DNA from 2 places in the Pseudomonas sp. MTM4 genome. Region 1 is predicted to be linked to the other one. Evidence: predicted binding sites of a transcription regulator. Region 1 holds the regulator's gene; the other holds the start of a gene.
What was found. Region 1 encodes LexA, which represses DNA repair genes until DNA is damaged. Its sites were predicted from a motif close to CTGTNTNNNNANACAG; they were not measured.

Region 1 (15,208 bases):
ACAGCCAGGCCGTCAATGGATTCTGGCCGTGGGTACGAAAGATTTCCGGAGCAAATGACTGCTCTTTGCAGTCCCGTAAAAGGGCTGCTTCGCTTCTTTCAGGCAGGTCGAGCGTTCGTGACGCCCGTCTACTGTCGGTTCGATATTCTCAGTTCACCTCTCGATTCAGGAACTCTCGTCTCCATGGGTAAATCGCTGGTCATCGTGGAATCACCGGCCAAGGCCAAGACAATCAACAAGTATTTGGGCAACCAGTACGTGGTGAAGTCGAGTATCGGCCACATCCGCGACCTTCCTACCAGCGGTTCCGCGGCTCGCGAACCGGCCAAGCGTGGCAAGGCCGTCGCCGAGGCTCCTGCGCTGTCGCCGAAGGAAAAAGCCAAGCGTCAGCTGTTCACCCGTATGGGGATCGACCCTGAGCACGGCTGGAAAGCCAAGTACGAGATCCTACCGGGCAAGGAAAAGGTGATCGAAGAGTTGCGTCGCCTGGCCAAGGAAGCCGACACCATCTATCTCGCGACCGACTTGGATAGAGAGGGGGAGGCCATCGCCTGGCACCTGCGTGAATCCATCGGCGGTGACGACAGCCGCTTCAAGCGCGTGGTGTTCAACGAGATCACCAAGAAGGCGATCCAAGAAGCCTTCTCCAAACCGGGCGAGCTGGATATCAACCGCGTCAACGCGCAGCAGGCACGACGCTTCCTCGACCGCGTAGTGGGCTACATGGTTTCGCCGCTGCTGTGGGCCAAGATCGCCCGCGGTCTGTCGGCCGGACGCGTGCAGTCTGTTGCGGTGAAGCTAGTGGTCGAGCGCGAACGTGAGATCCGCGCCTTCGTTCCGGAAGAGTATTGGGAAGTTCACGCCGACCTGGCCACCGCCGACAAGGCCAAGGTTCGCTTCGAAGTGGCGCGCGAAAATGGCGAGGCGTTCAAACCGCTGAACGAAGCTCATGCCATGGCTGCGCTGGAGCAGTTGCGCGGGGCGAGCTACAACGTCACCAAGCGCGAAGACAAGCCGACCAGCAGCAAGCCGTCCGCGCCCTTCATCACATCGACCCTGCAGCAGGCGGCGAGCAATCGCCTCGGCTTCGGCGTGAAGAAAACCATGATGATGGCCCAGCGTTTGTACGAAGCCGGTTACATCACCTACATGCGTACCGACTCGACCAATCTCTCGGCCGATGCCGTCGGCATGGTGCGCGGCTTCATCCAGGACGAGTTCGGCGATAAGTACCTGCCGGAAAAGCCCAACGTTTATTCCAGCAAGGAAGGCGCCCAGGAAGCGCACGAAGCGATCCGCCCGTCCGATGTCAATCTGCGGCCGGCGCAGCTGTCCGGAATGGAACGTGATGCTGAGCGGCTCTACGATCTCATCTGGCGCCAGTTCGTCGCCTGCCAAATGCCGCCGGCGCAGTATCTGTCCACCAGCGTCGCGGTGACAGCCGGGAACTTCGAGCTGCGTGCCAAGGGCCGCATTCTCAAGTTCGACGGTTATACCAAGGTCATGCCACAGCAGAGCAAGAGCGGCGAAGACGATGTACTGCCGGAGATGAACAAGGGCGATGCCATGGCGCTGCTCCAGCTTGACCCGAGCCAGCATTTCACCAAGCCGCCGGCGCGCTTCTCGGAAGCAAGCCTGGTCAAAGAGATGGAAAAGCGTGGCATCGGTCGGCCGTCCACCTATGCGGCGATCATCTCGACCATTCAAGATCGCGGTTACGTGTCGCTGCACAACCGTCGCTTCTACTCCGAGAAGATGGGCGACATCGTCACCGAGCGCCTGTCTGAAAGCTTCAACAACCTGATGGATTACGGCTTCACCGCCGGCATGGAAGAGCACCTCGACGACGTCGCCCAGGGCGAGCGTGAATGGAAGCACGTGCTGGACGAATTCTACGGCGACTTCCGCAAGAAGCTGGATGTCGCCGAGGCCGGCGAAAATGGTATGCGTGCCAACCAGCCGACGCTGACCGACATTCCCTGCAAGGTCTGTGGCCGACCGATGATGATCCGCACGGCTTCCACGGGCGTGTTCCTCGGCTGCTCTGGTTACAGCCTACCGCCGAAAGAGCGCTGCAAGTCCACGGTCAACCTTATTCCAGGTGACGAGATTGCCGCCGACGACGAGGGCGAGTCCGAATCTCTCGTGCTGCTGGGCAAGCATCGTTGTCCGATCTGTAGCACCGCCATGGATGCCTACCTGCTGGACGAGACGCACAAGCTGCATATCTGTGGCAATAACCCCGATTGCACCGGCTATGAAATCGAAGAAGGCCAGTACCGCATCAAGGGTTACGAAGGTCCGAGCCTGGAATGCGATAAATGCGGCAGCGAAATGCAGCTCAAAACCGGTCGTTTCGGCAAGTTCTTCGGTTGTACCAACGCTGAGTGCAAGAACACGCGCAAACTACTCAGAAGTGGTGAGGCGGCGCCGCCGAAGATGGATGCGGTGAAGATGCCGGAACTCAAATGCGAAAAGGTGGACGATACTTATGTTCTGCGTGACGGCGCATCCGGGTTGTTCCTTGCGGCCAGTCAGTTTCCAAAGAACCGCGAAACCCGTGCACCGCTGGTGTTGGAGCTGATTCCACACAAGGATGAGATCGACCCGAAGTATCACTTCCTGATGAGTGCGCCGCAGAAGGATCCGGAAGGCCGCCCAGCCGTTATCCGCTTCAGCCGTAAAACCAAGGAGCAGTATGTGCAGACCGAGGTGAGCGGCAAACCGACTGGCTGGAAGGCGTTCTACGATGGCAGCAAGTGGAAGATAGAAGACAAAACCACCAAATAGGCTGAAGCTGGAAAGAGAGCTCGAGGCTGGGCAGAACGGAAGCCGCATAGCCTCGATGGAAGCAGGCGGTGTGCCTGCAACTTTCTTGACGCTGATCTACGAGAGCGACCCGCCATGGCTCATGAGCTGTATACCCGAACCAATCAGAAGATCTATTTCGCCGGGCTCGCTCTCGAGAATTGGCGTCGGGCCGAAGAGCATGGCGCGCTGAACGCTCCCGGCGTAATCCAGGCAGAGCGAGAGGCCAGTCTTTTTCACCTGTACGGCGCGCTGCTAGGGCTTTGCCATGAGATTGCCGGTTATTACCGTCTGCCTGGAGCGAGCGCGCCGCGTGTCGAATTGCTGTTGGTGCGCCCGACGACCGATCCCTCTCCCAGTCCGGAACTTGCAGAGCTGAGCGAGTTGGCCGCGTACTCCGAAACCTGGCTTGCGCAATTGTTGCAGGCCCATACCGCGCTATTCGAGCCGCCACGCGCACCTGCCAAACGCAAGACCGATCCAACCATGCCGTTGATCGAGGCGATCAGCGTGGACGAAGAAACCCCGGAATTGGCGCGTGCGGATGTGGAATCCTGGCGGAGCAATTTGAAGGATCTGGCCTTGCGCTTCCGCGAATCGCTCACCGAGTGGTGAATGGAAAGCCTTGTGCGGCTTTCCGGGGCTGCGTCATGTGTTGTGCTTGACCCGCAGGACCAGAGCGATGCCGCCCAGGATTGCAACACCGGCAATCAAGAGTTGGACGGTTAGCGTTTCCCCGAGCAGCAAGCTGCCCGCAAGCGCAGTGATAAGCGGCACACTCAGCTGCACGCTGGCGCCCTGAATAGCCGTAAGGCCAGGTAACGCGGCATACCAGATCGCGTAGCCGACACCCGATGTCAGCCCGCCGGATAACAAGGCGTATATGACTCCTGCGCGGTCCCATTCGAGCCCATCCAAAGCCAGTAGGCAAAGCACGGCCATGAACGGCAGGCTGCGAATGAAATTCCCAGCGGTGGCGGCCAGCGGATCGGGCGCGCCTTTTCCAAGCAGCGAATAGGCTGCCCAGGTGACACCTGAAATTACCATCAGCAACGAAGCCGATAGCGGCGGCATGCTCGTGCCGGGTAGAAGGATTGTGACCAGTCCCCCTGCAGCCAGTACCAGCCCGGTGATCTGCAGGCGGGATAGCCGCTCTCCTGTGATGAGACCCCAGACAATCATGCTCAGCTGCACGGCACCGAACAGCATCAATGCTCCAGCGCCAGCATCGAGGTGCAGATAGGCATACGAGAACGCTGCAGCATAGGCAAAGAGCGCGAGGGCGCCGTACCAGCCGCCAGCTGCAGCCGAAGGGCCGTTACGTAGCCGTAGCAGTAGCCACAGCACCAGCGCCCCGGCCAGCAGGCGCAGCGCGGTAAAGCTTGTAGGGTCGACCTGACTGTCACGTAATGCGGCACGGCAAAGCAGCGAATTGCCAGCAAAGGCGAGCATGGCCAATGCGGTCAACAGTAAGGTTCTTGTGCTCATCCTGAGTACCTTGAAGCGGCTAGGGCTGTCCTGACTGCTGTCCGGACTTCTATAAGGTCCCATCCTACTGTGTCGCTGATCGACGGCGCACCTGCTTTAAGCCCACCGCTCCATGATGAGCACGGCACGGTTCTCACGTGGAGAAGCCAAGGGCAGCCGACAAGTCGGTCGGCTGTTACAATGCGCCGTTTCACGGGGAGCAGACTCATGCCAACATCGTTTCTGGAAATCGTCGAGCTACCCGACGGTACCATCGTGCTGCGTCGTGCTGAGGATGAGGGTGTTCTGGTCACGCTGGATTTTTCCGACGATGCCAAGGTGTTCCTGCAAGGTCAGCATGTCGAAATCGCCAAGGCGATGTTCAATGTCGGCGTGCAAATGGCGGGACGAGTATCGGAAGGGGAGTTCGAGCGGGAGGAAGAGGGGCCGCGCGTACTACATTGAGACGGCTGCCTGGTTGCCTTTGCGGTTGGGTGGGTTTCGGCACTTCCTTATGCCGAGCAGCTGGGGTCAGTTTCCCAAGCGTATGTTCAAGCTGCGCGCGCTACCTTGGTCCGCTGCCGCGCGGAGTTTCAGCCGACCATGTTTGTCGAGGCGCGGCAGCCAGGTGATGACCGTATGGCTGCAGCCTGACATGAGCGCTTTGCATGCAAGCTCAAGAGCACCTTGCGTTTCTCGAGCTTGCAACAACAGAATGCGGTCGCGGTTGAGTCCGGTATCTCGCAGCCAGCTTTGTGAAAGCGATGCGGGTGGCGCAATCAGTGTTAGCCAGCGCGTATCGGCAGCTTCGCTAAGATCTCGAAGGATGGATGCGAGCAGCAGGTGACAGTGATCACTACTACCGCTCAGGGTCATTTCGCTCAGGCTGTCATCGGTTTCTTTTGACTTGCTGCGGACGACTTCCTGAATTGGCATCAAGCGATGTGCAATCAGGCCTTCGAACAAGGACAGCTGCGGTGGTTTGCCTGTGGTGGGCTGGGGGTGGTACTGCATCAACCTCTCCTTGGCAGGCTGTTGAAACTGCCTGCATTGCCAATACTTCGTTAAAAACAGCCTCAGGCGCTCATTCAAACAGTCAGCTCGTAAGCGAGGCCGGTCCGCATCTTCGGCTGTTTTTCCGTAGGTCGTCGCGCCTCGTCTTGCCTACCTTTTTTAACGGTCTGTTAGCGGCGTATCACACCGACACTCAACCCTTCGATAATAAGCTCTTGTTCCTTGAGATCGATTTCGATTGGGGCAAATTCAGGGTTTTCGGCCAGTAGCCAAACCTTGTGGCCCTCACGCTTGAAACGTTTCACAGTGACCTCATCATCGATGCGGGCCACAACGACCTGACCGTTGCGCGCTTCTCGTGTGGTATGGACGGCCAACAGGTCTCCGTCAAAAATGCCGATGTCTCGCATGCTCATACCGTGCACGCGCAATAGGTAATCGGCTTTCGGGTGAAAGAATGTCGAATTGATTTGGCAGGACTCTTCTATATGTTGCTGAGCCAGAATGGGCGCGCCAGCGGCGACTCGCCCAATGATCGGCAAGCCGCTTTCCTCGGCTGCGGGTTCGAAGCCGGGAATACGTATCCCGCGCGATGCGCCAGGCGTCATCTCGATAGCGCCTTTTTTGTTCAGCGCTTTCAGATGCTCTTCGGCCGCATTGGGCGATTTGAATCCCAGCTCTTGAGCGATCTCCGCCCGCGTAGGTGGGTAGCCGTTGTCTTCCAGGCAGCGCTTGATGAACGAAAGAATTTCCGACTGGCGAGGGGTCAGCTTGATCATGAGCGTCTCTGTGCTTTTATACAGTGCCTGGGATTATATACAGTGCCTGATGCTTGGCAATCGTTGTTTGGTGGGGAGCTGGAGGAGCGTGCCGCTAACTTTGGTTGAAAGCGAAAGCGTTCAGGCGCTTTGATGGTTGACTTGATGTGGGCTGAAACGTAAGTTTCAAACAAGTGTTTGTCGGAGGAGGGGGCATGGCGCAGTCTGAAACAGTGGAGCGTATTCTTGACGCAGCGGAACAGTTATTCGCTGAGAAAGGCTTCGCCGAGACTTCGCTTCGTCTTATCACCAGTAAGGCCGGGGTGAATCTGGCTGCGGTGAACTACCACTTCGGTTCGAAGAAGGCCCTGATCCAGGCGGTCTTCTCGCGTTTTCTCGGCCCGTTCTGTGTGAGTCTCGAGCGTGAGTTGGACAGGCGTGAAGCCCAGTCCGACAGAAAGGAAAGTCTCGAAGAGCTGCTGGAGATCCTCGTCGAGCAGGCGCTGGCGGTGACGCCGCGCAGTGGCGACGACCTGTCGATCTTCATGCGCCTGTTGGGCCTGTCCTTCAGCCAGAGCCAGGGCCACCTGCGGCGATACCTCGAAGATATGTATGGCAAGGTCTTCCGTCGCTACATGATGCGGGTGCATGAGGCTGCCCCTTCGATTCCGCCGATCGAACTGTTCTGGCGCGTACATTTCATGCTCGGCGCGGCGGCGTTCAGCATGTCGGGCATCAAGGCGCTGAGGGCGATAGCCGAGAACGACTTCGGTGCCAGAACGTCCATCGAGCAGGTCATGCGGATGATGGTTCCGTTTCTGGCGGCCGGTATGCGAGCTGATTCCGGCGTGGACGATCCCGACCTGGCGCAGGCTCACGCCATTGCCCGTCGCAATGCATTGGCAATGCCGGCCAAGAGTTGAGGTGCACGGTTTGGGAACGATCGGCTAAGCTTGCCGCCCATGTCTGATCTCGATTTACTCCATATCTCAATTGCCGACCAGCTGCTCTACGGATTTTCCGAAGGCAGGCTGCGCCTCAGGCTTCCCGTGTCGACCGCCCTTAATGGTGCGGGGGAACGCAACGGTTCCGGTTGTACGCCGCGTGGCCTTCACCGGGTGCGCGCGCGCATCGGCGAAGGATTGCCGGCCGACGCTGTTCTGCGTGGCCGCCGTTGGACTGGCGAGGTCTGGAGCCCGGAACTGCATGATTGCTACCCAGGACGCGATTGGATACTGACCCGCATTCTTTGGCTCAGCGGTTGCGAGCCCGGATACAACCGAATGGGCGCGGTCGATACCTTCCGTCGATACATCTATTTGCATGGCACGCCTGATTCAGAGCCCATGGGCGTACCGCTCTCTCACGGCTGCATCAGGCTGCGCAATGCCGACTTGCTCGATCTGTTCCCGCGGGTGCCGGCTGGTTGTGCCGTACAGATAGGCGAAGCGGCATGCCCCGATTGGTCGAGCGCAACGCTGAATTAAGGATCTGCTCAATATCATGCAAGGTTCATTGATGCTGGACATCGCCGGCACTTGGCTGACCGCCGAGGATCGCCAGTTGCTGCGTAAGCCGGAAGTAGGCGGGTTGATTCTGTTCGCGCGCAATATCGAAAACCCGCGTCAGGTGCAGGAACTCTGCCGTGCGATTCGGGCTGTACGGCCTGACATTTTGCTTGCGGTCGATCAGGAGGGCGGACGCGTCCAGCGGCTGCGGCGTGATTTCATTCGCCTACCGGCGATGCGCGAATTCGCGTTGCGTGCTGATGCCCAGCAATTGGCGGAAATCTGCGGTTGGGTGATGGCTACGGAAGTGCTGGCGGTTGGGCTGGATTTCAGCTTCGCGCCAGTGCTCGACCTCGATCATCAGCGCAGCGCAGTGGTTGGTCCACGCGCTTTCGAGGGCGATCCGCAACGCGCTACCGAGCTCGCGGGCGCGTTCATCAAGGGTATGCACAGCGCTGGAATGGCAGCCACAGGCAAGCATTTTCCGGGCCATGGGTGGGCCGAGGCTGATTCGCACGTGGCGATCCCGGTCGATGAGCGAGGGCTCGAGGCGCTTCGCCAGCGTGACCTGATCCCGTTCCGGCGGCTAGCTGGCGAACTGGATGCGGTAATGCCGGCCCATGTGATTTATCCACAAGTAGACGACAAACCGGCTGGTTTCTCTCAACGGTGGCTCCAGGACATCCTGCGCAAAGAGCTGGGTTTCCAGGGCGTGATCTTCAGCGATGATCTGTCGATGGCTGGTGCGCATGTCGCGGGTGATGCGGCGAGTCGCATCGAGGCAGCGCTTGCGGCGGGCTGCGACATGGGGCTGGTGTGTAACGACAGGGGTGCAGCTGAACTGGCACTGTCGGCGCTGCAGCGTCGCGGCGCGCAACCGTCACCGATGCTGGCGAAGATGCGCAGTCGTGTTTCAGGCTCGCTGGAATACAAGCAGGATCCGCGTTGGCGCGCATCGATTGCCGCGCTCAAAGCAGCCGAATTGATCGTTTGACCAAGGAAACAAAGATGACAGTCCACGCCATTATTGGCGGCACCGGGCTCACCGAGCTGCCGGGGCTCAGCCTGCATGAAGCTGTACCCATGGAAACGCCCTACGGCCCGCCATCAGCGGAAATTCTGCGCGGGAAATATGCTGGTCGAGAAATACTCTTTCTGGCGCGCCATGGTCATCCGCATCGCATCCCGCCGCATCAGGTGAACTATCGCGCCAACTTATGGGCGCTCAAGCGCGCCGGGGCGCAGGCGATCGTCGCGGTGAACGCCGTCGGCGGCATCCATTCGGCGATGGGGTCGGGCCACTTGTGTGTACCGCATCAGCTCATTGATTACACCTATGGGCGTGAGCACACCTTCTTCGAGGGCGACATCAAGCACGTCACTCACGTCGATTTCAGCTACCCCTACGACGAACCGCTGCGTCAACGTCTGATTGCCGGTCTGGCTGCCGAGGGCTACCTATTCAGCAGTCATGGCGTTTACGGCTGTACCCAGGGGCCGAGGCTGGAGACAGTGGCCGAAATTGCCAGAATGGAGCGCGATGGGTGCGATATCGTCGGCATGACCGGCATGCCCGAAGCGGTGCTCGCTCGCGAGCTTGAGCTGCCGTACGCCTGCCTGGCACTGGTGGTCAATCCGGCCGCCGGCAAAACCATCGGTGTGATCACAATGGCTGAAATCGAAGCGGCGCTGGCGGAAGGGATAGTCAAGACGCGGGCGGTGCTTGCACGAGCGCTTGGTTGATTGAATGCAGACGCAGCGGCGTTCCTGGGGGAGGCCGAAAGGTGAGCAGAGCGCGACGGGACCATGGCAGCGGCAGGAGTAGCAAAGACGTAGCAGGGACATGCTAATTTCGCCATACACCCATTGCAGCTGATCTGCCGCTTGCTACACTTGGCCGTCCTTTGGAGTACCGGAATGCTTTGCCACTCACTTATAAGAAGAATATCGAGAGCAGTGGTTTTGCTGGGTCTGCTGTCTGGCCTTGCGGGTTGTTCGACCTGGTTCAGCGGCGATTTCAAAGATCCTCGGGTTCAGCTTACCGATGTTGAGATCATCAAGGCGAGACTCCTTGAGCAGCAGTTCATGCTGCGTTTTCGCATCGACAATCCCAATGAGCAGAGCCTACCTGTACGTGGCCTGATCTATAGAGTTCATCTCAACGACATTGAGCTGGCGAGCGGCGAGTCCAGCGGCTGGACGACAGTTCCCGGTCATGGCTTCGACTACTACGAAGTGCCCATCCACACCAATCTCTGGCGGCATATGAAGTACATCGTGCGCTTGCTCGAGAAGCCGGATCGGCCGATCGCCTATCGTCTGGATGGTGAGCTGAAAACTGGTTTGATGCTCGGGCGACGCGTGCACATCTCCACCAATGGCGAGATAATCCCCGGCAACTTTATCCCGGAGTAGCGACACCTCATGAACCACGAAACCCACGTGCACGGTCCCGATTGCAATCACGACCACGATCACGACCATGCACCTCATGTTCACGGCCCGCACTGCAATCACAGCCATGATCCGGTACGCAATCCGCTGAAGGATGTCGGCCGCAACGACCCTTGCCCCTGCGGTAGCCAGAAAAAATTCAAGAAGTGCCACGGAGCCTGATCCGCTCATGACGCCCCTTGCCATTGTGCTGTTCGTTGCTGGCCTGTTGCTGATTGTGGCGCTGGCTGGATACGCTCTGCATCTGTGGCGCAGGGTCTGGCGCAGAGAGCAACAACTCGCGGCCCTGCAGGCGCAGCAGCAAGTGGCGCTTGCGGCTGATCTGCGCGTGCTCGCCGGCAGCCTGCTCGACGAGCAGGTGCCGCTGATCGAAGGCGCGATTCGGATCAAGGTTCTGCTGGACAATTACGATTCGAACCTTGGGCAGGATCCGCGCTGCCAAGTATTTCAGACGCTCTTCGAGGCAACCGAACAGGTACCCACGCACGCCGCCTGGAAAGCCTTGGACAAAACCGAACGCCGCCGTCACGAAGCCAACTTCAGTGCGCTCGAACTGCAACACAAGGCAGCGGCTCGCCGGTCCGCTCGCTGGTTGCTCGACGACGTCTTGCCGAAAGCTCGGGAAGCCGCCTGAGCGCGACGGCATACGCATCGCATCCTCTATCCTGTCTATTCCTCATGCCCTGCCTGCAAGGAGCCATCATGTCTCTGCGTCTGCCGTTCGTTCTGTTTCGCCTGACTCTGGGCGCTGCATTGATCACTGGCGGCCTCAGCGGTTGTCAGGCCTACCTGGACAGTCGCTACAGCGACAGTCTTCCGCCCTCACATGGCGTCCAGGCAATTACCGGTCTGGACAAGAGCGTAAGTATTCGACGCAACACGCTGGGAATGCCGTTGATCGAGACGGCGACGTTCCACGATGCGTTGTTCGGCCTGGGTTATGTCCATGCCACTGATCGCTTGAGCCAGATGGTCAGCTTGCGTCTCATTGCTGAAGGGCGGCTTGCAGAGATGGCTGGGCCTGGTGTGCTGGATATCGATCGCTTCATGCGCGCTGTCGATCTTCGAAAAAGCGCTGCCGTGCTCTATCGCGATGCGTCGCCGCGCATGAAGCGCTTCTTCGAAGTCTATGCGCGAGGCGTCAATGCATACCTGTTCCGCCATCGCGACAGGCTGCCGATGGATCTGGCTGCCGCCGACTACACCCCTGAATATTGGAAAGCTGAGGACTCGGTGCTGGTGTTCTGCCTGCTGAATTTCGGCCTGGCGGTGAATCTGCAGGAAGAAATCGCGTCGCTGGTCATGGCGCAGAAAGTCGGCAGCGACAAGCTCGCTTGGCTGATGCCCGTCTATCCTGACGAGGCGCTGCCATTCGAAGAGGCCCAGAAGCTTAAGGGACTCAAGTTGAGTGGAGACATACCGGGACTTGCTGCGCTCGATAACGCTGCTTCCCAGGTTGCCTCACTGAACATGCTGGGTGTCGCCGCTTCGAACAACTGGGCCGTATCCGGCAGCAACACCCGCAGCGGCAAACCGCTGATGGCCAATGACACGCACCTGCCGTTGTCGTTGCCCTCTTACTGGAATTTCGTGCAGATCCGTTCGCCTAGATTCCAGGCTGCGGGGGTGACGATCGCAGGCGTGCCCGCCGTGGTCGCGGGCTTCAACGGCAAGCTCGGTTGGGGCATGACGATGGTCATGGGAGATAACCAGGATCTGTTTCTGGAGCAGGTACGCCGTGAGGGTGGCCGCTTGCTTTATCTCGCCGATGGTAAATGGGTGCCTGCCCGAGAGCGCCACGAGACTTTTTTCGTCAAAGGTGGACGGCCGCAGCGCGAGACAGTTTACGAGACCCGTAATGGCCCATTGCTGAACAGCGTACTGGGCGAGCGCAAGCATCCGTTGCAACCTTTGCAGCTGAGTAGCGGTTACGGGCTTGCGCTGAAAACCACGCAGTTCGAAGGCGATCGGTCGCTGGATGCGTTTTTCGACCTGACTCGCGCGCAATCGGTGGATCAAGCGTTCGAGGCGGCTCGTGAAATCCGTGCCGCGGCACTCAATATCGTTTTTGCCGATGAGCAGAGCACCGGCTGGCAGGTGACCGGGCGCTATCCCAATCGTCGCGAAGGCCTGGGTCTTATGCCGTCACCAGGTTGGGAGGGCCGCTACGACTGGGATGGCTTCGCCGATCCCATGCTGCACCCCTATGATCAGGACCCGCCACGAGGCTGGCTGGCGACTGCCAATCAGCGCACCGTCGCCAAAGGCTACGGCATGCAGTTATCAAACTCCTGGTTTTACCCGGAACGTGGCGAGCGCATTGCCGAGCTGCTTGCTCAGGGCAAACAGGACAGCCGCAGTGCAATCGCCATGCAATACGACCAGACCACGACCTTTGCTGCCAAGCTGCAAACGATGCTGCAGGCGCCAGGAATGGTCGAGTCGCTGAAAACCGCCATCGATACGCTCGCCGCACCTGAGCGAGACAGGGCGCGCGAGGCGCTTACGAGCCTTCTGAGGTTCGATGGTAAGCTCGCCGCAAACTCCGCCGACGCCGCTCTGTATGCCGCCTTCCTGACGGAGTCGGCGCGACAGACCTTCCTCGACGAACTCGGGCCGGACACCAGTGCTGCATGGAAGGGACTGGTGGATATCGCCAACACATCCTACTCGGCGCAGGCGGACCACTTGCTCGGTCGCGACGACAGCCCGTTCTGGGATGACCTGAGCACGCCGCTAAAAGAGGACAAACCCGCCATTCTGGCGCGCTCCCTGGCAGCGGCAACCAAACGCATGGAAGCCGCCCAGGGGCTGGATCGCGGTGCCTGGCGCTGGGGTGGCTTGCACAGCTACACCTGGCAAACCGGGACCACACAGCTGGCGCCCTACATGTCGGCCAGTCAGCGTGCTGGGATCAACGCCATCGCCAACTATCTCGACCGCGGCCCGTTCGCGGCGGGAGGCGATCACAGCACCCTGAACGTTTCGGCTTATCGCTGGGGCGACAACTTCGATACCTGGTTGATCCCGGCCATGCGCATCATCGTCGATTTCGGACGCGATGAACCGATGATGGGACTTAACAGCTCCGGTCAGTCAGGTAATCCGGCCAGCCCGCACTATGCCGACGGTATCGATGCGTGGTTGAAAGGCGGATACATGAGCTTTCCGTTCAAGGCCGAGAATCTGGACAACGTCTACGGTACTCAACGGCTATTGCTCACCCCGGCGCGCCAGTAGCGCCGGGTCAACCTAGTGCGGTACCCGGGTCACTTCCAGCACGGTGATGGACGCCGGATCAGGGTAGTGCCAGCGCACATCGATGTCCCACAGGCGCGTGCCGTAACGGCGTGCCGGTGAAGGCGTCTGATAGGCCGGTCTCGGGTCCTGAGCCAGACACTGTTCGATCAACTCCTGCAGCGGCTCGCCCAACCGCAGGGCTTCGCTACGGGCCTGTTGCAGACTCGCCTCGGTCCAGTGCACGGTTATCGGCTCCGGCGCATCGGTCGCCAAGCCGTTGTACGCATTGGTGATTGCATCGGCATACGGCACGTAAGGTTTGATATCCAGCACCGGCGTGCCGTCCAGCAGATCGATTCCCGACAGCTGCAGACGGCCAGGTGCGATCCCTTCCAGCCTGACCACCGATTGTCCAATCCCATTCGGGCGGTGCGTGGAACGGGTCGCAAAGACGCCCACCATACGGTTGCCACCTAGTCGCGGCGGACGTACCCGCAGGCGTGGCTCGGCTTCCAGCGTCTGATGGAAGAGAAATAGCAGCCAGACGTGACTGACCTGTTCGAGGCCTTCGATCGCATGGGCCTGGTCGAACGGCGGCAGCAACTCAAGAACGCCACGTGCCGCGGGCGCCAGTTGCGGCTGCCGAGGAATGGCGAACTTCTCCTTGAAGCAGGAGCGGATGAAACCAATGGGCGATACGGAATAGGACATGCGCGTGCTGTATGCGGTGAAGAAAGCGGCCATCTTACCTGCTGGCGCAGGGTGGTATGTTCAATGGCTGCGCAGCAGGCACCTCCGAAGGGAGGCTTGCCAAATAATCTTTCCATCCGCCCACAAAAAAGCCCCGGTATGAACCGAGGCTTTGAAGTTTGGCTCCGCGACCTGGACTCGAACCAGGGACCCAATGATTAACAGTCATTTGCTCTACCGACTGAGCTATCGCGGAACAGCGGTGCGTATCCTACTGTTTACAAAAGGGAAGTCAAGTCCTTGCCGATCAGATCACCTGCACGATGGCGTCGGTGACGTGGTCCAGGTTGTTGTGGTTAAGCGCGGCCGCGCAGATGCGTCCGGTGCCGATGGCGTAGACGCCAAACTCGACGCGCAGGCGCTCGACCTGAGCGGCGGTCAGCCCGGAATAGGAGAACATGCCGCGCTGCTTGGCGACGAAGCTGAAGTCCTGTTTGGCGCCTTTCTCGGCCAGCAGGCGGACCATGGTCAGGCGCATTTCGCGAATGCGGGTGCGCATCTCGCCCAGCTCGGCTTCCCACATGGCGCGCAGTTCCGCGTTGTTAAGCACGGCGGAAACCACGGTGGCGCCGTGAGTCGGCGGGTTGGAGTAGTTGGTGCGGATCACGCGCTTGATCTGCGACAGCACGCGGGTCGACTCTTCGCGGCTCTGGGTGACCATCGACAGCGCGCCGACGCGCTCGCCATACAGCGAGAAGGATTTGGAGAACGAGCTAGAGACGAAGAAGGTCATGCCGGATTCGGCGAATAGGCGCACCGCAGCGGCGTCTTCCTCGATGCCGTCACCGAAGCCCTGGTAGGCGATGTCGATGAAGGGTACGTGATCTTTGGCACGCAGGACTTCCAGTACCTGCTTCCAGTCTTCGGGCAGCAGGTCGACGCCGGTGGGGTTGTGGCAGCAGGCGTGCAGCACGACGATGGAGCGGGGCGGAAGATTCTTCAGGTCTTCGAGCATGGCTGCGCGGTCGACGCCATGAGTGGCGGCATCGTAATAGGCGTAGTTTTGTACGGCGAAACCGGCGGATTCGAACAGGGCGCGATGATTTTCCCAGCTGGGGTTGCTGATGGCGACCACGGCATCCGGCAGGATGCGCTTGAGGAAGTCGGCACCGATCTTCAGCGCGCCGGTGCCGCCTAGGGCTTGGCTGGTCACTACGCGGCCGTCGGCCACCAGCGCCGAATCCGCGCCGAATAGCAGTCCCTGAACCG
Region 2 (15,208 bases), 1.9 Mb from region 1:
ATTCTGCAGATGCTGGATACCACCGATCGGCGCCATATGAGTGCCGAAGATGTCTACAAAGCGCTGATGGAGGCGGGCGAGGATGTCGGCCTGGCCACGGTTTATCGCGTGCTCACGCAATTCGAGGCGGCGGGGTTGGTGGTTCGCCACAACTTCGATGGCGGCCATGCGGTATTCGAGCTAGCCGACGGTGGCCACCATGACCATATGGTTTGCGTCGATAGCGGTGATGTCATCGAATTCTTCGATCATGACATCGAGAAGTTGCAAAAAGAGATCGTCCAGCGCCACGGCTACGAGCTCGTTGATCACAATCTGGTGCTCTACGTGCGCAAGAAGGCCGAGTGATTATTTAGTGCTGCGTAAAAAGGCGACCTTTCGGTCGCCTTTTTTCGTTGTGGCCGTTTACACCTGGACTGAGCTGATCATCTGGCGGGCGTGGGCCAGCGCTTGTTCGGTCAGGTCGACCCCGCCGAGCATGCGTGCAATCTCCTCGACGCGCTCGCTTTCCTGTAGCACGGCGACCGCCGTATGGGTCTCGTTCTGGCCGCGTGCTTTGTGCACGAACAGGTGGTGATGCCCCTGGGCAGCAACTTGGGGCAAATGGGTAACGGTCAGCACCTGTCCTTGTTCGCCGAGGCGGCGCAGCAGTTGACCTACCACTTCAGCGGTAGGACCGCCGATGCCGACATCGACTTCGTCGAACACCAGTGTCGGTACGTGTGAAGTCTGCGCGGTGATCACCTGGATCGCGAGGCTGATTCGCGACAGCTCGCCGCCGGAAGCGACCTTCGCCAGCGGACGCAGTGGCTGGCCAGGGTTGGCACTGACGAGAAATTCCACCTGTTCCAGCCCGTATGGAAGGTGCTCGCCTTCAGTGCAGGGCTTGAGCACGACTCTGAACTTGCCACCCGGCATACCTAGGCGCTGGATTTCCGTCTCCACCGAAGATGCGAGCGTCTCGGCTGCTTGCCGGCGAGCGTTGCTCAGCTCGGATGCCTTGTCTTGATAATGCCGGCTGTAGGCGGCCAGCTCCTCGCTCAGGCGCTCCAGCGCTTCGTCATCAGCGTTCAGGCTTTCGAGCTCTTCCAACAGGCGCTGCTGCAAGGGGGGCAGTTCGCCTGGTTGTACGCGGTGCTTGCGTGCCAGGGTATAAATGTTGTCCAGCCTTTCTTCCAGTGTCTGCTGACGCTCGGGGTCGGCATCGAAATGATCGACGAAACGATTCAGTTCGCCCATGGCCTCCTCGACCTGGATCTGCGCGCTGGCCAGCAGATTCACCGCTTCAGCCAGTGCGCCGGGCTGGTTCTGGAAAGCGGACAGGCGTTGCAGGCTGCCCGTCAGTGCCGACAGCACGTTACCGGCATCGCTCTCGCTGCACATGTCCATGACCTGGCGGCAGGCGCCGAGTAGCTGTTCGGCATTGGCCAGGTTCTTGTGCTCCTGTTCCAGTTGTCCCAGTTCACCTTCGCCAAGGGCGAGATTTTCCAGCTCTTCCAACTGATAGCTGAGGAGCTGATGGCGTGCGCGCTGCTCGTCGCTGCTATTGCTCAGGCGTTCGAGTGTCTGGCGGGTCTGGCGCCAGCGCTGTGCGGCCAGCTGTACCTGGCGCGCGAGTTCCTGGCTGCCGCTGTATTCGTCGAGCAGGCGCCGGTGGGTATCGGTTTTCAGCAGCGACTGGTGTTCGTGCTGGCTGTGGATATCGATCAGCAGCTCGCCGAGTGCCTTAAGGTCGCCCTGCGGGCAGGGGGTGCCGTTGATGTAGCCCCGCGAGCGGCCTTCGGCGGTGATGACGCGGCGCAGGATGCATGGGCCGTCATTGTCCAGGTCGCGCTCGGCGAGCCAGGCACGCGCATCGGGTATGTCGTCCAGATCGAAACTAGCAAGGATGTCGGCCTTGTCCGCGCCGATGCGCACCGCACTGCTGTCGGCGCGATCTCCCAAGGTAAGCCCGAGGGCATCGAGCATGATCGACTTGCCGGCGCCGGTTTCCCCGCTGATCACGCTCATGCCGCGCTGCAGTTCGAGATCGAGGTGTTCGACGATGGCGAAATTATGGACGGACAGATGAACCAGCATGGCAGGGCTCCCGAAAGCGTGGCTGGCTATTTATACAGTAGTTTTTGAGGCGGCTTCAAGCAGGAAGAAAAAGCAGTGACGAGCCGTAAGCTGCAAGCTCGAGAGGGAATACAAAGGTAAAGCATCTCGATGCAGCTCGAGCCGCTCATGCGTTTAGCTTGCTGGCCGCCCCTTGAACCAGGATTCCGTGCCCCCATATAGCGGCACAAGCGCGGGTTCGACAGCCCGCTGACGTTTTGATGAGGAGGATCGCATGGCCGACGAGCAGAACCTGGACAACCAGAACCCTGAAGAGAGCGAGGAATTGCAAGCCGAGGTGACCGAGGATCTGGCTGCGCGCGTGCATTCGCTCGAGGAGCAGCTGGCGGCGGCGCAGGACCAGTCTCTGCGGGTTGCCGCCGAGTTGCAGAACATTCGCCGCCGCGCCGAGCAGGACGTGGAGAAAGCGCACAAGTTCGCACTGGAAAAATTCTCGGGTGATCTGCTGGCGGTGGCTGACAGTCTGGAGCGCGGCCTCGAGCTGTCGAGCCCAGATGAAGAGGCCGTCAAGGCCGTGCGTGAAGGTCTCGAGCTGACGCTCAAACTGCTACTCGACACACTGGCACGCCATCAGCTGACGCAGCTCGACCCGCAAGGCGAGCCCTTCAATCCCGAGCATCATCAAGCCATGGCAATGGAAGAAAGCACCCACGCTGAGCCTGGCAGCGTGCTCAAGGTCTTCCAGAAGGGCTATCTGCTCAATGGCCGCCTGTTGCGCCCGGCAATGGTCGTCGTCAGCAAGGCGCCGGCGCAAACCCCGCCTTCGATCGACGAGAAGGCTTGAATTTCGGCTGCGGACCCCCATCTGGTAGCCAAGCGTTTTTGTGTTACCCGCAGCCGGTAAACAGGCGCGGATTTCATCCAAGATTTCGGAGATAGATAAATGGGCAAAATCATCGGTATCGACCTGGGGACCACCAACTCCTGCGTCTCTATTCTGGAAAACGGCAAGGCCAAGGTCATCGAGAACGCTGAAGGCGGTCGTACCACGCCGTCGATCATCGCGTATGCAAACGACGGCGAGATCCTGGTCGGCCAGTCTGCCAAGCGTCAGGCCGTGACCAACCCGCACAACACCCTGTACGCAGTGAAGCGTCTGATCGGCCGCCGCTTCGATGAAGAAGTCGTGCAGAAAGATATTCAGATGGTCCCGTACAAGATCGTCAAGGCTGACAACAGCGACGCCTGGGTGGAAGTGAACGGTCAGAAAATGGCGCCGCCGCAGATTTCTGCGGAAATCCTCAAGAAGATGAAGAAGACTGCCGAAGACTATCTCGGCGAGCCGGTCACTGAAGCGGTGATTACCGTACCGGCCTACTTCAACGACAGCCAGCGCCAGGCCACCAAGGATGCCGGTCGCATCGCTGGTCTGGACGTCAAGCGCATCATCAACGAGCCGACAGCGGCAGCACTGGCTTACGGCATGGACAAGGCCAAGGGCGACCACACCGTGATCGTCTACGACCTGGGTGGCGGTACCTTCGACGTATCGGTGATCGAGATCGCTGAAGTCGATGGCGAGCACCAGTTCGAAGTGTTGGCCACTAACGGCGACACCTTCCTCGGTGGTGAGGACTTCGACATCCGTCTAATCGACTACCTCGTCGACGAGTTCAAGAAAGAAAGCGGCATGAACCTCAAGGGCGACCCGCTGGCCATGCAGCGCCTGAAGGAAGCTGCTGAGAAGGCCAAGATCGAGCTGTCCTCCAGCCAGCAGACCGACGTCAACCTGCCGTACATCACTGCCGATGCGAGTGGTCCGAAGCACCTGAACGTGAAGATTTCCCGCGCCAAGCTCGAAGCGCTGGTCGAGGATCTGGTGCAGCGCACCATCGAACCTTGCCGCATCGCGCTGAAGGATGCCGGTATCGATGTATCGAAGATCGACGATGTGATCCTGGTCGGCGGTCAGACCCGCATGCCGTTGGTGCAGCAGAAGGTTGCAGAGTTCTTCGGTAAGGACGCGCGCAAAGACGTCAACCCGGACGAGGCCGTTGCCATGGGCGCTGCCATTCAGGGCGCGGTACTGGCCGGTGACGTCAAGGACGTGCTGCTGCTGGACGTGTCCCCGCTGACCCTGGGTATCGAAACCATGGGTGGCGTGATGACCGCGCTGATCGAGAAGAACACCACCATCCCGACCAAGAAGTCGCAGGTGTTCTCCACTGCCGATGACAACCAGAGCGCCGTGACCATCCACGTGCTGCAGGGCGAGCGCAAGCAGGCCAGCGGCAACAAGTCACTGGGTCGTTTCGACCTGGCCGAGATCCCGCCGGCACCGCGCGGCATGCCGCAGATCGAAGTCACCTTCGACATCGACGCCAACGGCATCCTGCACGTGTCCGCCAAGGACAAGGCCACCGGCAAGCATCAGTCCATCGTGATCAAGGCCAACTCCGGTCTGTCCGAGGAAGAAATCGAGCAGATGGTGCGCGACGCCGAGGCCAACGCCGAGGAAGACCGCAAGTTCGAAGAGCTGGCCGGTGCGCGCAATCAGGGTGACCAGTTGGTCCATGCGACTCGCAAGATGATCACCGAGGCTGGCGACAAGGCCACCGAGGAAGACAAGGCCAGCATCGAGAAGGCCCTTGCCGAGTTGGAAGTTGCTATCAAGGGTGACGACAAGGCCGAGATCGAGGCGAAAATCGCGGCGGTGTCCCAGGCCTCTACACCCCTGGCGCAGAAAATGTATGCCGAACAGCCTCAGGGTGGCGAAGGCCAGCCGGCCGGTGACAATGCGCAGCCTGGTGACGACGTGGTCGATGCCGAGTTCGAAGAGGTCAAGGACAACAAGTAAGCCTGGCTTACTCCGCTCCAGTCCGTCCCGACTGCGTTCGGGCGGGCCAGATCGCTGCGCGGGGGCTTGCTCCCGCGTCGGCGTGTCTGGAGGGTACGAATTTGAAGGTTCAGGAAATTTATGGCCAAACGTGATTATTACGAAGTGCTGGGCGTCGAGCGTGGCGCCAGCGAGGCGGAGCTGAAAAAGGCTTACCGTCGTCTCGCCATGAAGCACCACCCCGATCGCAACCCAGGGGATAAGGCGGCCGAGGAGAGCTTCAAGGAAGCCAACGAGGCTTATGAAGTGCTTTCGGACGCCAGCAAGCGCCAGGCCTACGATCAGTACGGCCACGCCGGTGTCGATCCGCAGATGGGAGCCGGCGCGGGTGCAGCCTATGGCGGCGCCAATTTCTCCGACATTTTCGGCGACGTGTTCAGCGATTTCTTTACTGGTGCCCGCGGCAGCTCCCGTGGTGGTGCGCAGCGCGGCAGCGATTTGCGTTACACCCTCGAGCTGGATTTGGAAGAGGCCGTGCGCGGCACCACCGTGACCATTCGTGTGCCGACGCTTGCCGAGTGCAAGACCTGCGATGGCTCCGGCGCCAAGAAGGGCACCAGTCCGGTTACTTGCACTACTTGCGGTGGCATCGGTCAGGTCCGCATGCAGCAGGGCTTCTTCTCCGTTCAGCAAACCTGCCCGCGCTGTCATGGCAGCGGCAAGATGATCTCCGACCCTTGTGGCAGCTGTCATGGCCAGGGGCGTGTTGAAGAGCAAAAGACGCTGTCGGTGAAGGTGCCGGCGGGTGTCGATACGGGTGACCGCATTCGCCTGACCGGCGAGGGCGAGGCCGGAACTCAAGGTGGCCCGGCGGGTGATCTATACGTGGTGGTCAACGTGCGAGAGCACGCGATCTTCCAGCGCGACGGCAAGCATCTGTATTGCGAAGTGCCGATCAGTTTTGCTGACGCGGCGCTGGGCGGTGAACTGGAAGTGCCAACCTTGGATGGTCGCGTCAAGTTGAAGATCCCCGAGGGCACCCAGACCGGCAAGCAGTTCCGCTTGCGTGGCAAGGGTGTGGCGCCGGTGCGCGGTGGTGCGGCGGGCGACCTGCTGTGCCGGGTTGCGGTGGAAACACCGGTTAACCTGAGCAAGCGCCAGCGCGAAATGCTCGAGGAATTCCGCGGCACGCTGCAGGGCGACACCTCTCATTCGCCCAAGGCCAGCGGCTGGTTCGAAGGTGTGAAGCGCTTTTTCGGCGATGTCTGAGCGGAAGCTGGAAGCTTGAAACCGGAAGCCTGAAGCGCGCCGGAGCAGCTTTCAGCTTCAGGCTTTCCAGCTTGGAGCTTTGTTATGCGACGTATTGCAGTGATGGGCGCCGCTGGGCGCATGGGCAAGACCCTGATCGAAGCGGTGCAGCAGACCGCTGGCGCCGCCGGACTTACCGCGGCGATCGATCGGCCTGATAGTACGCTGGTCGGCGCCGATGCCGGCGAGCTGGCGGCGATCGGGCGTCTGGGGGTGCCGCTGATTGGTGACGTGGCCAAGGTGGCAGATGAGTTCGACGTGCTGATCGACTTTACCCACCCTTCGGTCACCTTGAAGAATCTGGACGTGTGCCGGCGTGCCGGCAAGGCGATGGTGATCGGTACGACCGGTTTTTCCGACGCTGAAAAAGAACGCCTGGCTGCCGCTGCGAAGGATATTCCCATTGTCTTTGCCGCCAATTTCAGCGTTGGGGTCAACCTCTGTCTGAAGCTGCTCGATACTGCGGCCCGTGTGTTGGGCGACGAGGCTGACATCGAGATCATCGAGGCGCATCACCGGCACAAGGTCGATGCGCCATCCGGCACTGCGCTGCGCATGGGTGAGGTGGTCGCCGAGGCGCTGGGGCGCGATCTGCGCAAGGTCGCGGTCTATGGGCGCGAAGGCCAAACCGGCGCGCGCGAGCGGGACACCATCGGCTTCGCCACGGTGCGTGCCGGTGATGTGGTGGGCGACCATACCGTGCTGTTCGCTGCCGAAGGCGAGCGGGTCGAAATCACTCACAAGGCCTCCAGTCGCATGACCTTCGCCAAGGGCGCGGTACGCGCAGCTTTGTGGCTGGATGAAAAGCCGGCCGGGCTGTACGACATGCAGGACGTGCTTGGCTTGCGCTGATTCGCCGTCGGGTGGATTGCGGCTGGACCGCAAGAGGGGTTTTCTGTAAGCTTCCCGCTTTAGTGTGTCCACTAAAAGTTGCGCAGAATGACTCCAATAAAAAGCGGGATGACCTTCATACGTCATCCCGCTTTTTTACAATCTGCGCCTGCTTCAGCCTTGATCTTTGGGAGGTCTCTTGACTAAGCCAGCCCCTACGCCAGCCATTCTGGCCCTTGCCGATGGCAGCATTTTTCGCGGCGAATCCATCGGCGCCGATGGTCAGACCATCGGCGAGGTGGTGTTCAACACCGCCATGACCGGCTATCAGGAAATCCTCACCGACCCGTCCTACGCCAAGCAGATCGTGACCTTGACTTACCCGCATGTGGGTAATACCGGGACCAACCCTGGCGATGCCGAATCCTGGAAGGTCTGGGCCGCCGGCCTGGTCATTCGCGACTTGCCTTTGTTGGCCAGCAACTGGCGCAACCAGCAGTCGCTGCCCGACTATCTCAAGGAGAACGGCACCGTCGCCATCGCTGGGATCGACACGCGCCGCCTGACCCGTATCCTGCGCGAGAAGGGCGCTCAGGATGGCTGCATCCTGGCGGGTGAAGATGCGACCGAAGAGAAGGCGTTAGAGCTGGCGCGAAGCTTTCCAGGCCTCAAGGGCATGGACCTGGCCAAGGAAGTCAGCGTAACGGAACGCTACGAATGGCGCTCCAGCGTGTGGTGCCTGGAAAACGACCAGCACGCGGAAACTCCGGCCAGCGAGCTGCCGTACCACGTGGTGGTCTACGATTACGGGGTGAAATACAACATCCTGCGCATGATGGTTGCGCGTGGATGCCGTCTGACCGTCCTGCCAGCGCAGACGCCTGCCAGCGAAGCGCTAGCGCTGAATCCCGACGGTATCCTGCTGGCTAACGGTCCGGGCGATCCGGCGCCGTGCGATTACGCCATCAAGGCCATCCAGGAGATCCTGGAAACCGATACACCGGTACTCGGCATCTGCCTGGGCCATCAGCTGCTAGCGTTGGCTTCCGGCGCGACCACAGTGAAGATGCCCAATGGGCACCACGGTGCCAACCATCCGGTGCAGGACCTGGACACAGGCGTGGTGATGATCACCAGCCAGAACCACGGTTTTGCCGTAGACGAAGCCAGTCTGCCAAGCAACCTGCGCGCCACGCACAAGTCGCTATTCGACGGCACCTTGCAAGGCATCGAGCGCACCGACAAGGTGGCCTTCAGCTTCCAGGGTCACCCCGAGGCCAGCCCAGGCCCGCATGACGTAGCGCCGCTATTCGACCGATTCATCGAAGCCATGGCCAAGCGCCGTTAAGCCTGCCGACTGACCAAAGGATTCGAGAGTAGACCATGCCAAAACGTACAGATATCAAAAGCATCCTGATCCTCGGCGCTGGCCCCATCGTCATCGGCCAGGCCTGTGAGTTCGACTATTCCGGCGCCCAGGCCTGCAAGGCACTGCGCGAGGAAGGTTTCCGCGTCATTCTGGTGAACTCCAATCCAGCCACCATCATGACCGATCCGGCCATGGCCGACGCCACCTACATCGAGCCGATCAAGTGGGCCACCGTGGCCAAGATCATCGAGAAAGAACGTCCCGACGCCCTGCTGCCGACCATGGGCGGCCAGACCGCGCTGAACTGCGCGCTGGATCTGGAAAAGCATGGCGTGCTTGAAAAGTTCGGCGTCGAGATGATCGGCGCCAACGCCGACACCATCGACAAGGCTGAAGATCGCTCGCGCTTCGACAAGGCGATGAAGAACATCGGCCTGGCATGCCCGGTTTCCGGCATCGCGCACAACATGGACGAAGCTTACGGTGTGCTCGACAAAGTCGGCTTCCCTTGCATCATCCGTCCATCGTTCACCATGGGTGGCACCGGTGGCGGCATCGCCTACAACCGCGAAGAGTTCGAAGAGATCTGCGCCCGCGGTCTCGATCTGTCGCCGACCAGCGAGCTGCTGATCGACGAGTCCTTGATCGGCTGGAAGGAATACGAGATGGAGGTGGTCCGCGACAAGAAGGACAACTGCATCATCGTCTGCGCCATCGAGAACTTCGACCCGATGGGTGTACACACAGGTGACTCCATCACCGTCGCCCCGGCGCAGACCCTCACCGACAAGGAATACCAGATCATGCGCAACGCCTCCCTGGCGGTGCTGCGCGAGATTGGCGTGGAAACCGGCGGCTCCAACGTGCAGTTCGGCATCTGCCCGAACACCGGCCGCATGGTCGTTATCGAGATGAACCCGCGCGTGTCGCGCTCCTCGGCGCTGGCCTCCAAGGCCACGGGCTTCCCGATCGCCAAGATCGCCGCCAAGCTGGCGGTGGGTTACACCCTCGACGAACTGTCGAATGACATCACCGGCGGTCGCACCCCGGCGTCCTTCGAGCCGGCCATCGACTACGTCGTTACCAAGATCCCGCGTTTTGCCTTCGAGAAATTCCCCAAGGCCGACGCTCGCCTGACCACTCAGATGAAATCCGTCGGTGAGGTCATGGCCATCGGTCGTACCTTCCAGGAGTCGGTACAGAAAGCGCTGCGCGGTCTGGAGGTTGGTGTTGCTGGCTTCGATCCGAAGCTGGATTTGGCCGATCCGGAAAGCGAGAGCACACTCAAGCGTGAGCTCACTGTGCCTGGTGCTGATCGCATCTGGTATCTGGGCGACGCTTTCCGCGCCGGCAAGTCGGTGGAGGAGGTGTTCGATCTGACCCGGATCGACGAATGGTTCCTGGTGCAGATCGAAGATCTGATCAAGGATGAAGAACGCATCAAGACCATGGGCCTGTCCAGCATCGACCGCGATGTGATGTACAAGCTCAAGCGCAAAGGTTTTTCCGATGCGCGTCTGGCGAAGCTGCTTGGCGTGACCGAGAAGAACCTGCGCAACCATCGCCAGAAGCTAAAGGTGTTGCCGGTCTACAAGCGCGTCGATACCTGTTCGGCCGAGTTCGCCACCGACACCGCCTACATGTACTCGACCTACGAGGAAGAGTGCGAAGCCAATCCGTCGAGCCGCGACAAGATCATGATTCTCGGCGGTGGGCCTAACCGTATCGGCCAAGGCATCGAATTCGACTATTGCTGCGTACACGCGGCGCTGGCGATGCGCGACGACGGTTACGAGACCATCATGGTCAACTGCAATCCGGAAACCGTCTCGACCGATTACGACACATCGGATCGTCTGTACTTCGAGCCGGTGACGCTGGAAGACGTGCTGGAAATCGTCCGCGTCGAGCAGCCCAAGGGCGTGATCGTTCAGTACGGTGGCCAAACCCCACTGAAATTGGCTCGTGCGCTGGAAGAAGCTGGTGTGCCGATCATCGGTACTAGCCCTGACGCCATCGACCGTGCCGAAGATCGCGAGCGCTTCCAGCAGATGGTCGAGCGCCTCAATCTGCGCCAGCCGCCAAACGCGACTGCGCGTAGTGAAGAAGAGGCGCTGGCCGCATCTAAGGTCATTGGCTACCCGCTGGTGGTGCGTCCGTCCTACGTGCTTGGCGGGCGTGCGATGGAAATCGTCTACCAAGAAGAAGAGCTGCGTCGCTACATGCGCGAAGCGGTGAAGGTCTCCAATGACAGCCCAGTGTTGCTCGACCATTTCCTCAATTGCGCTATCGAGGTCGATATCGACGCGGTGTGCGACGGCGAGCATGTGGTGATCGGGGCGATCATGCAGCACATCGAACAGGCGGGTGTGCACTCCGGTGACTCGGCTTGCTCGTTGCCGCCGTATTCGCTGCCGGCACATATCCAGGACGAGATCCGCGATCAGGTCAAGAAAATGGCTCTGGAGCTCGGGGTTGTCGGTCTGATGAACGTGCAGATGGCGGTTCAGGGCGAGGATATCTTCGTCATCGAAGTGAACCCGCGTGCATCGCGTACCGTTCCCTTCGTCTCCAAGTGCATCGGTGTGTCGTTGGCGATGATTGCCGCGCGTGTCATGGCGGGCAAAACGCTGGAAGAAGTTGGACTGACCGAAGAGATCATTCCCAACTTCTATAGCGTCAAGGAGGCGGTGTTCCCGTTCGCCAAGTTCCCGGGCGTCGACCCGATCCTTGGTCCGGAAATGAAGTCCACCGGTGAGGTAATGGGCGTTGGTGACAACTTCGCCGAAGCCTTCGCCAAGGCGCAGCTGGGCGCGAGCGAGATTCTGCCGAACAGCGGCTGCGCGTTTATCAGCGTGCGTGACGACGACAAGCCCCACGTGGCTCAGGTCGCGCGCGATCTGATCGAGCTCGGTTTCGAGGTGGTTGGTACGGCCGGCACCGCCAAGATCATCGAAGCTGCCGGACTGCCAGTGCGCCGGGTGAACAAGGTGACCGAGGGGCGCCCGCATGTCGTCGACATGATCAAGAATGACGAAGTCACCCTGATCATCAACACCACCGAGGGGCGTCAGTCCATTGCTGACTCCTACTCGATTCGCCGTAATGCTCTGCAACACAAGATCTGCTGCACCACCACGCTCGCAGGTGGCCAGGCGATCTGTGAGGCGCTCAGGTTCGGTCCCGAGAAATCCGTGCGCCGCTTGCAAGACCTCCACGCAGGAATCAAGGCATGACTAAATACCCTATGACTGTCCAGGGTGCGCGAGCCCTGGAAGAGGAACTCAAACATCTGAAAACCGAGCTGCGTCCGCAGATTACCCAGGCCATCGCCGAAGCGCGTGAGTTGGGAGATCTCAAGGAAAACGCCGAATACCATGCCGCTCGGGAGCAGCAGGGTATGGTCGAGGCGCGTGTCCGTGACATCGAGGGCCGTTTGCAGAATGCTCAGGTCATCGACATCGCCAGCATCCCTCATACAGGCAAGGTAATTTTCGGCACCACCGTTGACATTGCCAACGTCGAAACGGATGAAACCGTGACGTACCAGATCGTTGGTGACGATGAGTCCGACATCAAGCGCGGCAAACTATCTGTCAGCTCGCCCATCGCCCGTGCCCTGGTGGGCAAGGAAGAGGGCGATGTGGTGGCAGTTAAGACGCCTAGCGGTGTGGTGGAATACGAGATCGTCGAGGTTCGCCATATCTGACCGCCAATCAATGCGCGCCGGGGTGATCAGCTGGCAGCTGGCCCAGACGTTCTGGGTCGGCGGCCTTTGGTTACTGCAATTCGTGGTGTTGCCGGCGCTGGCAAAAATTGGCCTGGCGCCGCTATTGATCGAAGAGATTGCATCCAGCCTTCGGCCACTGCTGGTGGGCTTTGCTGCGTTCTGTGTCGGGCTGCAGGCAATTGTATTAATCCAGTCCGAAGGCTTTCGCAGTCTTTGGCGAGATGTGCGTGGTCAATTGTTGTTGACCGTATTGCTGCTTGCGGCGAGCCACTTCGTCGTGCGCGCAGGCGTCATTGAATCAGCGTACTGGTTGGTTTTCAGCTATTTGGTAATGGGGTTGTGCGGGCTGATGCTGGTGCTGCAGGTCGCTCCCGGACGGGAGCGATAGGCTAAAGGCGCTGAAGGCGAAAGCGGTTCAGCCCTGAAAGCGATGCACATTCGATAGTTGCTTGTTTACTTTCGGATTCTTCCGGTAGACCAATGCCATCTTGCCGATGGATTGAACCAGTTCGCAGCTGCCGATCTTGCAGAGTTCTTCCATTACCGCATGGCGATCGTCGCGCTCGGTGATTCGCAGCTGTACCTTGATCAGCTCGTGATCGTTCAAAGCGCGCTCCAGTTCGGCCTGCACGCCTTCGGTCAGGCCGTTCTCGGACACGATCAAAACCGGCTTCAAATGATGGCCGATAGATTTGTACTGTTTCTTCTGCTCGTTGGTGAGCGGCATAATTCGACCCTTGCGTCAGAACTCTTGAAAACGGCGGCTAGTGTAACTGACACGTCCTGAGCCGCACAGATGAGGTATCAGCTTGGCACGTTCCAAGACCAGCCCGCGTTGGCTGAAAGAGCATTTCGATGACCCCTATGTGAAGATGGCGCAGCGCGATGGCTATCGTTCACGGGCTAGCTACAAATTGCTCGAAATCCAGGAAAAGGACCGGATTCTGCGCCCGGGCATGACGGTGGTCGATCTGGGGGCGGCTCCGGGAGGATGGTCTCAGGTCACCAGTCGTGTCATCGGTGACCGCGGCCGCCTGATAGCCTCTGACATCCTGCCGATGGACAGCATTGCCGATGTGACCTTCGTGCTCGGGGACTTTACCGAGGAGGAGGTCTTCGCAGAAATTCTCCAGGCCATCGGTGATACGCAAGTCGACCTTGTGATTTCGGATATGGCCCCCAATATGAGTGGGGTGAAAGTAGCTGACCAGGCGCGCGCGATGTTTCTCTGCGAGCTGGCATTGGATTTGGCGATGCGTGTATTGCGCCCCGGTGGCGATTTTTTGATCAAGATCTTTCAGGGAGAGGGTTTCGATGCCTACCTGAAGGACGTGCGGCAGAACTTCGACAAGGTGCAGATGCGCAAGCCTCTATCTTCACGGGATCGCTCACGCGAACAGTATTTGTTGGCGCGTGGCTATCGTGGCGAGGAGTAGTCCCTCGGAGCCCCTGCTCCAGTGGTCTGATAGCGATTCCGGCTGGCGCCAACTGCAGGATTACGGGCTAGCATGTTTCATATCGGGTTACAGACCAAGCTGCCCGTTCAGTAACGTTGTGTAGTAAGTTAGGCCGAGAGCGAACCATCGGCCGTCATGCGGGCTCTCGACAACGAGCTCGCTCTAGAGGGTAGTGAATTGAACGACATGGCAAAAAACCTGATTCTGTGGTTGATCATTGCCGCTGTCCTGGTGACGGTGATGAACAACTTTTCCAGCCCGACCGAGCCCCAGACGCTCAATTATTCTGATTTCATCGAGCAGGTGAAGGAAGGTGGGGTGGAGCGCGTGACCGTCGACGGCTTCGTCATTACCGGCAAACGCAGTGATGGTGAAACCTTCAAGACGATTCGTCCGGCAATTCAGGACAACGGTCTGATTGGCGATCTGATCAATAACAATGTGGTGATCGAAGGCAAACAGCCGGAGCAGCAGAGCATCTGGACGCAGTTGCTGGTCGCTAGTTTCCCGATCTTGGTAATCATCGCGGTTTTCATGTTCTTCATGCGTCAGATGCAGGGCGGAGCGGGCGGCAAGGGCGGGCCGATGAGCTTCGGCAAGAGCAAGGCGCGCCTGCTGTCCGAAGACCAGGTCAAGACCACTTTTGCCGACGTCGCCGGCTGCGACGAGGCTAAGGAAGAAGTAACCGAGCTTGTCGAGTTCCTGCGCGATCCAGGCAAGTTCCAGCGCCTTGGTGGCCGTATTCCGCGCGGTGTGTTGATGGTGGGGTCGCCAGGTACCGGTAAGACATTGCTGGCCAAGGCGGTCGCTGGCGAGGCCAAGGTTCCGTTCTTCACCATCTCCGGTTCCGACTTCGTCGAAATGTTCGTCGGTGTGGGCGCGAGCCGTGTGCGCGACATGTTCGAGCAGGCCAAGAAGCACGCGCCGTGCATCATCTTCATCGATGAAATCGATGCCGTCGGTCGTCACCGTGGCGCAGGTCTGGGTGGTGGTCATGATGAGCGCGAGCAGACGCTCAACCAGCTGCTGGTCGAGATGGACGGCTTTGAAATGAACGACGGCATCATCGTCATTGCTGCAACCAACCGTCCTGACGTACTCGATCCGGCATTGCTGCGCCCTGGTCGTTTTGACCGCCAAGTGGTGGTTGGATTGCCCGATATTCGTGGTCGCGAACAGATTCTTAAAGTTCATATGCGCAAGGTTCCGCTCGGCGACAGTGTCGAGCCGGCGTTGATCGCTCGTGGTACTCCTGGCTTCTCGGGTGCCGATTTGGCCAACTTGGTCAACGAAGCCTCGCTGTTCGCCGCGCGCGCTGGTAAGCGCCTGGTTGAAATGAAAGAATTCGAGTTGGCGAAGGACAAGATCATGATGGGCGCCGAGCGCAAATCCATGGTCATGTCTGAGAAGGAGCGCCTCAATACTGCCTATCACGAGGCGGGTCACGCCATTGTTGGGCGCGTCGTTCCTGAGCATGATCCGGTTTACAAGGTTTCAATCATTCCTCGTGGTCGGGCGCTTGGCGTCACGATGTTCCTTCCCGAGGAGGACCGCTACAGCTTGTCCAAGCGTGCTTTGATCAGTCAGATCTGCTCCTTGTTCGGTGGTCGTATCGCCGA

Region 2: a site for LexA is predicted at 2,102-2,117, ahead of recN (DNA repair protein RecN). Genes of this name have one in related genera too.

What each region holds. Positions count from the first base shown of each region.
Region 1 is NZ_CP048411.1:1,613-16,820, forward strand. Features, by position in the region: gene topA (type I DNA topoisomerase) at 184-2,790, shown strand; gene GYM54_RS00020 (DUF6586 family protein) at 2,905-3,423, shown strand; gene GYM54_RS00025 (DMT family transporter) at 3,457-4,296, opposite strand; gene GYM54_RS00030 (hypothetical protein) at 4,504-4,740, shown strand; gene sulA (SOS-induced cell division inhibitor SulA) at 4,807-5,289, opposite strand; gene lexA (transcriptional repressor LexA) at 5,460-6,068, opposite strand; gene GYM54_RS00045 (TetR/AcrR family transcriptional regulator) at 6,263-6,970, shown strand; gene GYM54_RS00050 (L,D-transpeptidase) at 7,010-7,534, shown strand; gene nagZ (beta-N-acetylhexosaminidase) at 7,551-8,549, shown strand; gene GYM54_RS00060 (S-methyl-5'-thioinosine phosphorylase) at 8,564-9,298, shown strand; gene GYM54_RS00065 (LEA type 2 family protein) at 9,473-9,970, shown strand; gene GYM54_RS00070 (SEC-C metal-binding domain-containing protein) at 9,980-10,171, shown strand; gene GYM54_RS00075 (DUF2489 domain-containing protein) at 10,179-10,643, shown strand; gene GYM54_RS00080 (penicillin acylase family protein) at 10,712-13,249, shown strand; gene tsaA (tRNA (N6-threonylcarbamoyladenosine(37)-N6)-methyltransferase TrmO) at 13,262-13,960, opposite strand; tRNA gene GYM54_RS00090 (tRNA-Asn) at 14,120-14,195, opposite strand; gene GYM54_RS00095 (amino acid aminotransferase) at 14,247-15,208, opposite strand, start outside.
Region 2 is NZ_CP048411.1:1,946,362-1,961,569, reverse strand. Features, by position in the region: gene fur (ferric iron uptake transcriptional regulator) at 1-348, shown strand, start outside; gene recN (DNA repair protein RecN) at 406-2,079, opposite strand; gene grpE (nucleotide exchange factor GrpE) at 2,333-2,902, shown strand; gene dnaK (molecular chaperone DnaK) at 3,002-4,915, shown strand; gene dnaJ (molecular chaperone DnaJ) at 5,036-6,163, shown strand; gene dapB (4-hydroxy-tetrahydrodipicolinate reductase) at 6,248-7,054, shown strand; gene carA (glutamine-hydrolyzing carbamoyl-phosphate synthase small subunit) at 7,233-8,381, shown strand; gene carB (carbamoyl-phosphate synthase large subunit) at 8,417-11,638, shown strand; gene greA (transcription elongation factor GreA) at 11,635-12,111, shown strand; gene GYM54_RS08915 (DUF4149 domain-containing protein) at 12,122-12,520, shown strand; gene GYM54_RS08910 (YhbY family RNA-binding protein) at 12,548-12,859, opposite strand; gene rlmE (23S rRNA (uridine(2552)-2'-O)-methyltransferase RlmE) at 12,942-13,568, shown strand; gene ftsH (ATP-dependent zinc metalloprotease FtsH) at 13,776-15,208, shown strand, end outside.